DNA from 2 places in the Arthrobacter sp. zg-Y1143 genome. Region 2 is predicted to be linked to the other one. Evidence: predicted binding sites of a transcription regulator. Region 2 holds the regulator's gene; the other holds the start of a gene.
The links. The regulator HrcA, encoded in region 2, represses chaperone genes, less so after heat shock. The targets are predictions, from matches to a motif close to TTNGCACTCGNNNNNNNCGAGTGCNAA.

Region 1: a site for HrcA is predicted at 3,357-3,383, ahead of groES (co-chaperone GroES). Genes of this name have one in related genera too.

The regions. Positions count from the first base shown of each region.
Region 1 covers NZ_JASKLW010000004.1:218,721-224,441, reverse strand. The annotation lists gene QNN98_RS05170 (acyltransferase family protein) at 1-1,084, opposite strand, end outside; gene groL (chaperonin GroEL) at 1,228-2,838, opposite strand; gene groES (co-chaperone GroES) at 2,921-3,217, opposite strand; gene QNN98_RS05155 (siderophore ABC transporter substrate-binding protein) at 3,552-4,493, shown strand; gene QNN98_RS05150 (ABC transporter permease) at 4,557-5,582, shown strand; gene QNN98_RS05145 (iron chelate uptake ABC transporter family permease subunit) at 5,575-5,721, shown strand, end outside.
Region 2 covers NZ_JASKLW010000006.1:176,560-182,280, reverse strand. The annotation lists gene hemW (radical SAM family heme chaperone HemW) at 1-781, shown strand, start outside; gene QNN98_RS09375 (DUF4870 domain-containing protein) at 848-1,270, opposite strand; gene QNN98_RS09370 (DUF3097 domain-containing protein) at 1,392-2,240, opposite strand; gene hrcA (heat-inducible transcriptional repressor HrcA) at 2,404-3,417, shown strand; gene dnaJ (molecular chaperone DnaJ) at 3,522-4,661, shown strand; gene QNN98_RS09355 (16S rRNA (uracil(1498)-N(3))-methyltransferase) at 4,663-5,445, shown strand; gene QNN98_RS09350 (GerMN domain-containing protein) at 5,466-5,721, opposite strand, start outside.

The DNA.
Region 1 (5,721 bases), on a different contig from region 2:
ATCGTCCGGCTCCGCTCCAGGACAAGGACCGCACGGGCGCTTCCACGAACCGGGTACTGAGCACGGCCAGGACCAGGGACGCTGCGATGACCAGTGCACCGTCTACCGGCCCGGCGGAATCCTGCCCGGAATACACCAGCCAGAACACCAGGACCGGCCAATGCCACAGGTACAGGCCGTAGGAGCTGTTGCCCAGCTTCACCAGGGGCGGTGCGGCAAGGAAACGGTCCACCCCCGCCCTGCTGCCGGTCTGCCCCGCCACAATGATCATGGCGGCGGCCAGCAGGGGCCAGAGGGCAATATATCCGGGGAACTGCTGCTGGACCTGGAGCAGCACGCCGCAGCTGAGCATGGCAGCCAGGCCGACCCAGCCCATAATAATCCGGAGCAGGCGCGGCAGGTTGAGGTACGGCAGTGCCAGGGCCAGCAGCGAACCCAGTGCGAACTCCCACAGGCGGGTGCGGGTGTCGAAGTAGGCGTAGGCCTGGTTCACGGCAGTTTCGCGGACGGAAAAGGCCAGGGAGAGGGTAAAGACCGTGCCGAACACTGCCAGCAGTACCGGGCGGAAGCGCCATCCGAAGGCCGCCGCGGCCCCGGCAGCCAGGGCAAAGAGCAGGGGCCAGAGGATGAACACCTGGCCTTGGACCGACAGTGACCAGAAGTGCTGGAGCGGGCTGGCGCTGCTGTGGTCGCGGGCGTAGTAATCCACCGAGCCGTGGGCAAGGGTCCAGTTCTGCACATAAAACAGTGAGGACCAGGCCTGCCGGAACACGCCCGTCCAGTCGCTGGCCGGCAGCAGGACGCGGGCCGCAGCCAGCACGGCCAGCAGCACTGCCGCGGCGGAGGGCAGCAGCCGGGGAAACAGGTGCAGCCAATACCGGCCCAGCGCCAGCGGCCGGCCGGCTTCCATCTTCCGTACAAAGGACCCGGTGAGCAGGAACGCGGACAGGAGCAGGAAAATATCCACGCCGCCGGAAACCCGGTCCAGCCACACGTGGTAAACCATCACCAGCACCACGGCGAGGGCGCGCAGGCCCTGCACTTCGGGCCGGTAGCGCCGCTCCTGCTGGTGTGTGTCCGGCACCCGCTGCCCTTCTGTTCTGGAACATATAACCGGAAGAGTTTACCCGCTGCGTAAGCCCGGCCCCGCAGCCCGGACAGCGCAAGGCCCCGCCGCGGAAGGGTTTCCGGGGCGGGGCCAGGTGCCTGGTGAGGGCGGCTGTTCAGCTAGTGCTGGTGGCCGTGGTCCTCGTCTTCCTCGGCAGGCTTCTCCACCACGAGGGCTTCGGTGGTGAGCACCAGCGAAGCGATCGAAGCGGCGTTGCGCAGGGCCGAGCGGGTGACCTTGACGGGGTCGATGATGCCGGCGGCAATCAGGTCCTCGTACTCGCCGGTGGCGGCGTTGAAGCCGTTGTTGACCTTCAGCTCACCGACCTTGGCGACTACGACCATGCCTTCGGCGCCGGCGTTTTCAGCGATCCAGCGCAGCGGCTGGGCCAGTGCGCGGCGCACCAGCGAAACCGCGGTGGCGGCGTCGCCTTCGAGCTTCAGGACCTCCGGGTCGGTGTCCAGGACCTGCGAGGCGTGGACCAGCGCGGAACCGCCGCCGGCCACAATGCCTTCTTCCAGGGCTGCACGGGTGGAGGAAACAGCATCTTCGATGCGGTGCTTCTTTTCCTTCAGCTCCACCTCGGTGGCTGCGCCGACGCGGATGACGCCGATGCCGCCGGAGAGCTTGGCCAGGCGTTCCTGCAGCTTCTCGCGGTCCCAGTCGGAATCCGTGCGCTCAATCTCCGCACGGATCTGTGCCACGCGGTCGGCAACGTCGGCTTCGGAACCGGCGCCGTCAACAATGGTGGTGTTGTCCTTGGTGACGGTGATCCGGCGGGCCGAACCCAGGACCTCCAGGCCAACCTGGTCCAGCTTCAGGCCCAGATCGGGGCTGACCACCTGTGCGCCGGTGAGGGTCGCGATGTCCTGCATCATGGCCTTGCGGCGGTCGCCGAAGCCCGGAGCCTTGACGGCAACCACGTTCAGGGTGCCGCGGATCTTGTTGACCACCAGGGTGGACAGGGCTTCGCCGTCGACGTCTTCGGCAATGATGAACAGCGGCTTGGAGGTCTGCAGCGCCTTTTCCAGCAGCGGCAGGAACTCGGCAACCGAGGAGATCTTGCCGGAGTTGATCAGGATCAGCGCGTCTTCGAGGACGGCTTCCTGGCGCTCCGGATCGGTGACGAAGTACGGCGAGAGGTAGCCCTTGTCGAACTGCATGCCTTCGGTGATGGCCAGTTCGGTCTGCGTGGAGGAGGACTCCTCGATGGTGATCACGCCGTCCTTGCCGACGGTGTCGAAGGCCTGCGCCAGCAGTTCGCCGATCTCGGTGCTCTGCGCGGAGATGGCGGCCACGTGGGCCACCTGGTTGCCTTCAACTTCCTTGGCATTCTCCAGAAGGCGCTTGGCAACGGCGTCCACGGACACCTCGATGCCGCGCTTGAGCTGCCCGGGAGCAGCACCGGCGGCAACGTTGCGCAGGCCTTCCTTGACCAGGGCCTGCGCCAGGACGGTGGCCGTGGTGGTGCCGTCGCCGGCAACATCGTTGGTCTTGGTGGCTACTTCCTTGGCCAGCTGTGCGCCAAGGTTCTCGTACGGGTCATCGAGCTCGACTTCGCGGGCAATCGTGACGCCGTCGTTGGTGATGGTGGGAGCGCCCCAGGACTTAGCCAGGACGACGTTGCGGCCGCGCGGGCCGAGGGTCACCTTGACTGCGTTGGCGAGCTTATCAACGCCGGCTTCCAGCGAGCGACGGGCGGAGTCATTGAACTCCAACTGCTTTGCCATGTGTGTGTCCTTTCCGACAACTACATCTGCACCTGCATCAGAAAACCCCGGCCAGGATGTGGCCGGGGTTTTCCGGGGGGAACTACTTTACGACGACGGCCAGCACGTCGCGGGCGGACAGCACCAGGTACTCCTGGCCACCGTGCTTGACTTCGGTTCCGCCGTACTTGGAGTAGATGACTACGTCGCCTTCGGCAACGTCAACCGGGATGCGGTTGCCGTTGTCGTCAACGCGGCCGGGTCCAACTGCAACTACTTCGCCCTCCTGGGGCTTTTCCTTGGCAGTGTCCGGGATAACGAGACCGGAAGCAGTGGTCTGCTCGGCCTCGAGGGGGCGGACAACAATACGATCTTCAAGGGGCTTAATAGAGACCGACACTCGGGCTCTCCTTTGCGTAGTTTCTAACAGAATGGGGCCGTTGGTTGGCGCTGGCCGTCGTCGCGGTGCCGGTTCGCGCTGTCCCTTCGGGAGTTAGCACCCTCACGTTCGGAGTGCTAAGTGAGACTTTATGCAACGGTTAGCACTCGGTCAAGGTGAGTGCCAGCGCAGGCCGATTCCCGCCGTCTCCGGCGGTCCATTGCGCGGCTAATGCCGGGAAAGCTGATTTGCTTAGGCTTACCTAAGCGGGATAGTTTTCATCTGCGCGCATCATTAGAAAACATTTCTGTGCCCTATTTCCGAAACAGGCACCACGACTCTTACCGGAGCCCCCATGATCACCACGTCCCGCCTGCTGGCCGGAACCGCCCTTGTGTCCCTCCTGGCCCTCAGCGCCTGCTCCACCGAAGCCGCAGAAGCCGACGCCGAGTCCACGCAGGCCTCCACCGTGACGGTCGAGCACGCGCAGGGCAGCACCGAAGTACCGGTGAACCCCGAGACCGTCTACACCTTCGACCTCGGTGCGCTGGACACCATGGATGCACTCGACATTGACGTCGACGGCGTCCCGGCAGCCAACTTCCCCGAGAGCCTGTCCAAGTACGCGGCGGATGACATCACCAAGATCGGCAGCATGAAGGAGCCGGACTTCGAAGCCATTAGCGCCGAGGCCCCGGATTTGATCATCATTTCCGGCCGCGTTGCGGATTCCTATGCGGAACTGAACAAGATCGCCCCGACCATCGACCTGAGTGTCGACAACACCGATGCGTGGAACTCCTTCGAGGAAAACACCCGGACCATCGGAAAGATCTTCGGCAAGGACGACATGGTCGAGGACAAGCTCTCGGCGCTGGAGTCCAAGGTCGGGGACACCAAGAAGCTGGCAGCCGACGCCGGCAACGGCCTGATCGTGATGACCAGCGGCGGCGAAATGACCGCCTACGGCGCCGGCTCGCGTTTCGGCATCATCCATGACGTCCTCGGCGTCGAGCCCGCTGCCGAAGTGAAGACCGAAGGCGCCCACGGCGAGTCCGTGTCCTTCAACTACATTGCCGACACCAACCCCGACCACTTGTTCGTGATTGACCGGGACGTTGCCGTCGGCGAATCCGGCGAAGCCGCGTCCGCCGTGCTGGACAACGAACTGGTCAAGAGCACCAAGGCTGCTCAGAACAACAACATCACCATGCTGGACTCCGCCAGCTGGTACCTGGTCGGATACGGCCTGACCAACGTCGACTCGATGGTTTCCACCATCCACGACGCCCTCTAGCCGCACCTCCCCCGCTCCGCGGCCCGGCACCTGTGCCGGGCCGCGGAGGAACTGGACATCACTATGACCGCTACCGCCGCGCCGCCGGCACCAGCCCCCGCCGCCGTTGAACGGCGGCGCTTTGTGCGTTCGGCCTCCGGACTCGCCGCGGGTGTATGCATTGTTATCCTCCTGGCAGCCCTCAGCCTCTTTGTGGGCGTGGGCGACCTGTCCCTGTCCTCGCTGCTTGCCGGGGATCCCACCACGCAGATGCTCTTCTGGGCCAGCCAATTCCCCCGCACCCTGAGCATCGTCCTGGCAGGCATGGCCCTGAGCGTGGCCGGCCTGATCATGCAGCTGATGGCCCGCAACAAGTTCGTGGAGCCCTCCACTGTGGGAACGGTGGAATCGGCGCAGCTGGGCATCCTCGCCGTCACGGTGCTGCTGCCGGGTGCGTCCATGTTCCTGAAGATGTCCGCGGCCTCGGTCTTCGCCGCTGCCGGGACCGCACTGTTCCTGCTGGTCCTGCGCCGGATTCCGTTGCGCAACACCCTGATTGTCCCCCTGGTGGGAATCATGCTCGGCGGCGTCATTTCCGCCGTCACCACGTTCTTCGCCTACCGCACCGACCTGCTGCAGACCCTCAACAGCTGGATGATCGGCGACTTCTCAGGTGTCCTGCGCGGACGCTACGAGCTGCTGTGGATTGTGGGCGCCCTGACCCTGATCGGCTACCTTGCCGCAGACCGCTTCACCGTGGCCGGCATGGGGGCGGATTTCACCACCAACCTCGGCCTGGACTACAACCGGGTCATGGCACTGGGCCTGGTCATCGTGTCCCTGATCAGTGCCGTGGTTGTGGTCAGCGTCGGCTCCATACCCTTCCTGGGACTGATCGTGCCGAACCTGGTCTCGCTGCTGATCGGTGACAACGTGCGCCGGGCTGTTCCCTGGGTTGCCGTGTTCGGTGCCGGTTTCGTGCTGCTGTGCGACATCATCGGCCGCACCATCCGCTACCCGTATGAAATTCCCGTAGGCGTTATTGTGTCCGCCGTCGGCAGTGTCATCTTCCTGTACCTTCTGCTGCGCAAACGGGGTTCCCGTGCCTGAGTCCTCCCCCAGCGTGCTGCCCGCAGCCCTCACGGAGCACCGGCGCCGGCCGGTCCGGACGGTGCCGGCGAAATTCTGGATCATCACCCTGGGCGTGGTGGCTGCGGCCCTCGTCGCCGTGTTCATGACCATCGAGCTC
Region 2 (5,721 bases):
CCGCGTGTCCTTCGGGATGCAGTCAGCGGTACCGCACGTGTTGGCGGTCCTGGACCGCACGCACACCCCCTCGCGGGTGCCGCAGGCAGTGAAATGGGCGCGCGACGCCGGCCTGCACGTGAGCGTGGACCTGATCTACGGCACCCCGGGCGAATCCATGGAGGACTGGAAAATTTCCGTGGAAGAAGCCCTGAGCTACGAGCCGGACCACATTTCGGCCTATGCCCTGATCATCGAGGAAGGGACCAAGCTCGCGGCGCGGATGCGGCGCGGCGAGGTGCCCCCGATTGACGACGACGACCACGCTGACAAGTACGTGCTGGCCGACGAAATGATGACCGCAGCCGGCTTGTCCTGGTATGAGGTCAGCAACTGGGCGCGCACCCCGGCGGACCAGTGCCGGCACAACCTGGCCTACTGGCGCAGCGACGACTGGTGGGGGATCGGCCCCGGCGCACATTCGCATGCCGGCGGCGTGCGCTGGTGGAACGCCAAGCACCCCACCGCCTACGCCCAGCGGATCGCAGCGGGGGAGTCGCCCTCAGTGGGCCGGGAGACGCTTGACGCCGACACCCGGTACATCGAAGACATCATGCTGCGCACGCGGCTGGCAGAGGGCCTGGAACTGAACCGGCTGCGGGAGCCCGGCCGGCTGGCCGTGGCGGGCCTGATGGCCGACGGACTGGTGGATCCCCGGGCGGCGCTGACCGGGAAAGTGATCCTCACCGGCAACGGACGGCTGCTGGCCGATGCGGTGGTCCGCCGGCTGCTGCCGGACTGATCGCCGGCACAAACGAAAAAAGCCGGACCGGGCTTAGTCCCGGTCCGGCTTTTTTATTTGGCTGAACTACTTGATACGGCGCAGGTTGAACGGGTAGCGGTACGGCCGTCCCCGGTTGCACTCAATGCCGGCAATGACGGAGGACACAGCCACGTAGACCCAGATCAGGGCGTTGAGTACGGCGAAGAAGCCGCCCACCACGGGGATAAAGGACAGGGCCCAGACCACCAGCGCCGCAATGCTGGGCGGTAGCGTGAAGTTCAGTGCTTCCTTGGATTCCTGGGCAGTGAACGGGCCGCGGTCGCGGAAGACCAGGTAGATGATCAAGGACGGGACGAAGGCGAGTATGCCGCCGAAGTGCGCCATGGTTGCCCACTGCCGGTCCTCCGAAGCGGTCAGCGGAAGCGCGTTGGCCGGAGCGCCCTGATACACGGGTCGCTGCGCGGGCTCTTCCGGGCGGGGCGGGTGATTCTGGCGTGTGTTGGACACGGCGTAATTTCCTTTTGGCTCATGGTGACTCAGGGTCGGTCCGCTACTACGTATTCCTCAAGCGTACTGTCTGGTCCGCTTTACAACGGAACGGAGACGGCCGGTGCGGCGCACATCTCACCTAAGGGACAGTCAGGAAGTCAATGACTTCTTCCACCCGTCCCAGCAGCGAGGGCTCAAGGTCCGCATAGGTGTGCACCTGCCCCAAAAGCTTCTTCCACCCCAGGGCGACGTCGGTGTGGTCCCGGTGCGGCCAGCCCAGGCCCTGCAGGATGCCGGTCTTCCAATCAAGGTTCCGCGGCACCACCGGCCAGGCACTCCGGCCGATCACCGAGGGTTTGATCGCCTGCCATACATCAACATAAGGGTGGCCCACAATGAGGACGTTGCCCGGCGCTCCGGGGCAGGTCATTGCCTCGGCGGCAATCCGGGATTCCTTGGACCCCGGGACCAGATGGTCCACCAGGATGCCGAGGCGGCGCCCGGGTCCCGGCCCGAAGTCGCGGACCGCCGAATAGAGGTCATCAACGCCGTGGAGGGGCTCGACGACGATTCCCTCCACGCGCAGGTCATCGCCCCAGACCTTTTCCACCAGTTCAGCGTCGTGCTTGCCTTCCACCCAGATGCGGCTGGCCCGCGCGGTGCGGGCGCGTTGGTTGGCCACCCGTACGGATCCGGACGCGGTACGGGCCGGTGCGCCCCTGCCCGGCGCGGCCGCGGACACCGGCACCACCTCCACGGGCTCGCCCTCCAGCAGGAAGCCAAAGCCCAGCTCGAAGGACTTGGTTTTTCCGCGGCGGTCCTCCAGGACCATCAGGTGCAGCCCGCCGGATTTCTCCACCCGCATCACGGCACCCACCCAGCCGGAGGCAACATCCTCCAGGACCAGGCCGGGTTCGGCGCCGACTTTTCGCAGGGCCGTCCGGGCCGGGGCAGTGATGTCCTGCGGACCCCAGGAAAAACTGGACACGAAAATTGCCTCACTCAGATGCTCGGTTGGGCTGGAATGCCCGCAGGGGGTGAACGGGTTCCTCAATGCTAGCAACGCAGTTGATCCGTATTAGACTTAGCACTTGAGCAGTGGGAGTGCTAACCCGCCGCACCATCCGCCGATTCGCTGGGAGGGAAAAGCCATGAGTGAGCCACGCCGGCTCGAGGTCCTCCGCGCCATTGTCGAGGACTACGTCCATTCACGCGAGCCCGTCGGCTCCAAGGCACTGGTGGAGCGCCACCAGTTGGGTGTTTCCTCCGCCACCATCCGCAATGACATGGCGGCCCTTGAAGAGGAAGGGCTCATCACCGCCCCGCACACTTCGGCGGGACGCATCCCCACGGATAAGGGCTACCGCCTGTTCGTGGACCAGATTTCGGACGTGAAACCGCTCTCGGCCCCGGAACGCCGTGCCATCCAGTCCCTGCTCGAAGGCGCAGATGATCTGGATGACGTTATGGACCGCACTGTACGGCTGCTGTCCCAGCTGACCAACCAGGTGGCCGTGGTCCAGTACCCGCACCTGGGTAACGCCAAAGTGCGCCACATCGAATTTGTCCTCCTGGCGCCGGCCCAGGTGCTGGTTGTCCTGATTTCCACCACGGGACGGGTGGAGCAGCGGGTCATCACGGTTCCGCAGCCGGTGACCGAACCCGATCTGCTGGACCTGCGCCACCATTTCCTTACCGCCCTTGCCGGCACGCCGCTCAGCAGCATCACCGGCCACCTTGCCGAAGCGCTGGCCACCGTGCCTGCCGCTTCCCGGAGGGTGGCCGCCGCGTTGGGCCACTGCCTGGAAATGCTCGCCGGAATTAACCGGGAGGACCGCATGGTTATGGCCGGAACGGCCAACCTGGCCCGCTCCACGGTAGACTTCCCGCTGACAATCGGACCGGTCCTGGAGGCTCTCGAGGAACAAGTCGTGATGCTGCGGCTGTTGTCCGAGATGGAGCAGGACGCCCGGGGTGTTGCCGTCCGGATTGGACGGGAAAACCCGCACGGCGGATTATCCGAAGCATCGGTGGTGGCCACGGGGTACGGACCCGACGCTTCGGCAAAGGTCGGCATCCTGGGCCCCACCCGGATGGACTATCCCACCACCATGGCAGCCGTCCGGGCCGTGGCGCGGTACCTCTCACGAATACTCAATAACTAGGCCGGCCCGCACCAGCTGCGCGGCCGTCCCGCCGGGCCACCCGGCGGACCACAAACTACGCCTCCACCACCGGAGGCAGGCAATACAGGAAGCGATGTGCACGAGTGAGCGATCACTATCAGGTTCTGGGCGTCGGACGAGACGCCACGGGTGAAGAAATCAAGAAGGCGTACCGGAAGCTTGCCCGCAAGCTGCATCCGGACGTCAACAATGCTCCGGGTGCATCCGATGAGTTCAAAGCCGTAACGCACGCCTACGAGGTTCTCTCGGATCCGGAGAAGCGCCGCATTTACGACACCACGGGCAACGAGAACGGCACCGACAACGGCTTCGGCGGCGGCGGCTTCGGCGGCCAGGGCTTCGGTTTCCAGGACATCTTCGACACCTTCTTCGGCGGTGCAGCCCCCGGCGGCGGACGGGGACCCGCCTCGCGGGCCCGGCGCGGCCAGGATGCGCTCATCAACGTGCGGATCGACCTCAAGGACGCCGTCTTCGGCGTCAACAAGAAGATCGACGTCGACACCGCCGTCGTCTGCCCCACGTGTGACGGATCGTGCTGCCAGCCGGGCACATCCCCGCGGACCTGCGACATCTGCCACGGCACCGGCCAGGTGCAGCGGGCTGTACGTTCCATCCTCGGCCAGGTCATGACCTCGGCCCCCTGCGGAACCTGCAACGGCTTCGGCACCGTCATTCCGGATCCGTGCCACGAATGCTCCGGTGAAGGCCGGGTCCGCAACCGCCGCACACTGACCATCAAGATCCCCGCCGGCGTCGCCACCGGCACCCGGATCCAGCTCAGCCAGCAGGGCGAGGCCGGCATGGCCGGCGGCCCCGCCGGCGACCTCTACGTGGAAATCAGGGTCAACAATGACCCGACGTTCCTCCGCGAGGGAGATGATCTGCACGCCACCCTCACCGTCCCGATGACTGCGGCGTCCCTGGGCACCACGGTCACCCTCGACACCTTCGACGGCGAACGTGAAATCACGGTCAAGCCCGGCACCCAGTCCGGTGAGGTCTCCGTCCTCAACGGACTCGGTGTTACGCACCTGCGCGGCCACGGCCGCGGCGATCTGCGGGTGCATGTGCACGTGGAAACCCCGCAGAAGCTGGACTCCGAGCAGGAAGAGCTGCTGCGCAAACTCGCCCAGCTGCGCGGGGAGGAATACAGCGAGGGCCGCCTGAACAGTTCGAACTCCGGCGTCTTCGCGAAACTGCGGGACCGGTTGGGCAACCTCTAGGATGACCAACCCCATTTTCTTCGGGGATCCGGAGCTGGTGGCAGCAGTCCTTCCAGGCGGCTCGTTCCGCCTGGAAGGACCGGAAGCCCGCCATGCCGTGTCCGTGAAGCGGATTGCCCCCGGCGAGCCGGTGGACGTTGTGGACGGTGCCGGACGGCGGATCACCGGCACCGTCACCGTGACCGGCCCGTCCCTGCTGGAACTGGCCGTGGAAGCGGTAACGCAGGAGCCGGCGGAGGCTGAGCGCCTTGTCCTGGTGCAGGCCCTCGCCAAGGGAGACCGTGATGAGCAGGCGGTCGAAGCGGCCACGGAACTGGGCGTGGATGCCGTGATCCCGTGGCAGTCGGACCGCAGCATTGTCCGGTGGCGCACGGAGAAAGCGGCCAAGGGCCAGGCCAAGTGGCAGGCACTGACCGCCGCCGCCGCCAAGCAGTCCCGCCGCTCCCGCATTCCCGAGGTTGAGCCGCTGCTCGACAGCAAGGCCCTGGTCCGCCGTCTCTCGGACCTGGACCTGGTACTGGTGCTGCATGAGGAAGCCGACGCACCCCTCGCCGGGGCCTTGGCGGCACTCGGCGACCGCCGCGCTGGTCCGGCCGGGCCGGATGAGGCGCAGGCTTCCATTGCGGTGGTTGTGGGACCGGAGGGCGGTATCAGCCCGGCGGAGCTGGAACAGCTGCGTGCCGCCGGCGCGGTGGCGGTCCGGCTGGGCCCGCATGTGCTGCGGTCCTCCACCGCCGGTCCTTCTGCGCTGGCTGTCCTGAATCAGCTGCTGGGCCGCTGGTAGTCCGGCCGCCGTAGGGCGCCTTACCCCTCGGGGGAGCCGGGATCGGAGATAACCGTGATCCGCTTGGAATCTCCGGCCGATTCATGTCCGCCGTAGAAGACACGGATACTGTAGTCGCCCGGTGCGAGGGTCGCGGAGAAACTGAACCTCCCGGTTTCCCCTACTGCGGCATGCAGGTCCACGGTGCCCGCAGCCACGGCTGCCGAGGACGGCCTGCCGTCCACCACGGGCTCGGCACGCCAGTACAGCTGGGAAGGCTGCGCCACCGCGGTGCCG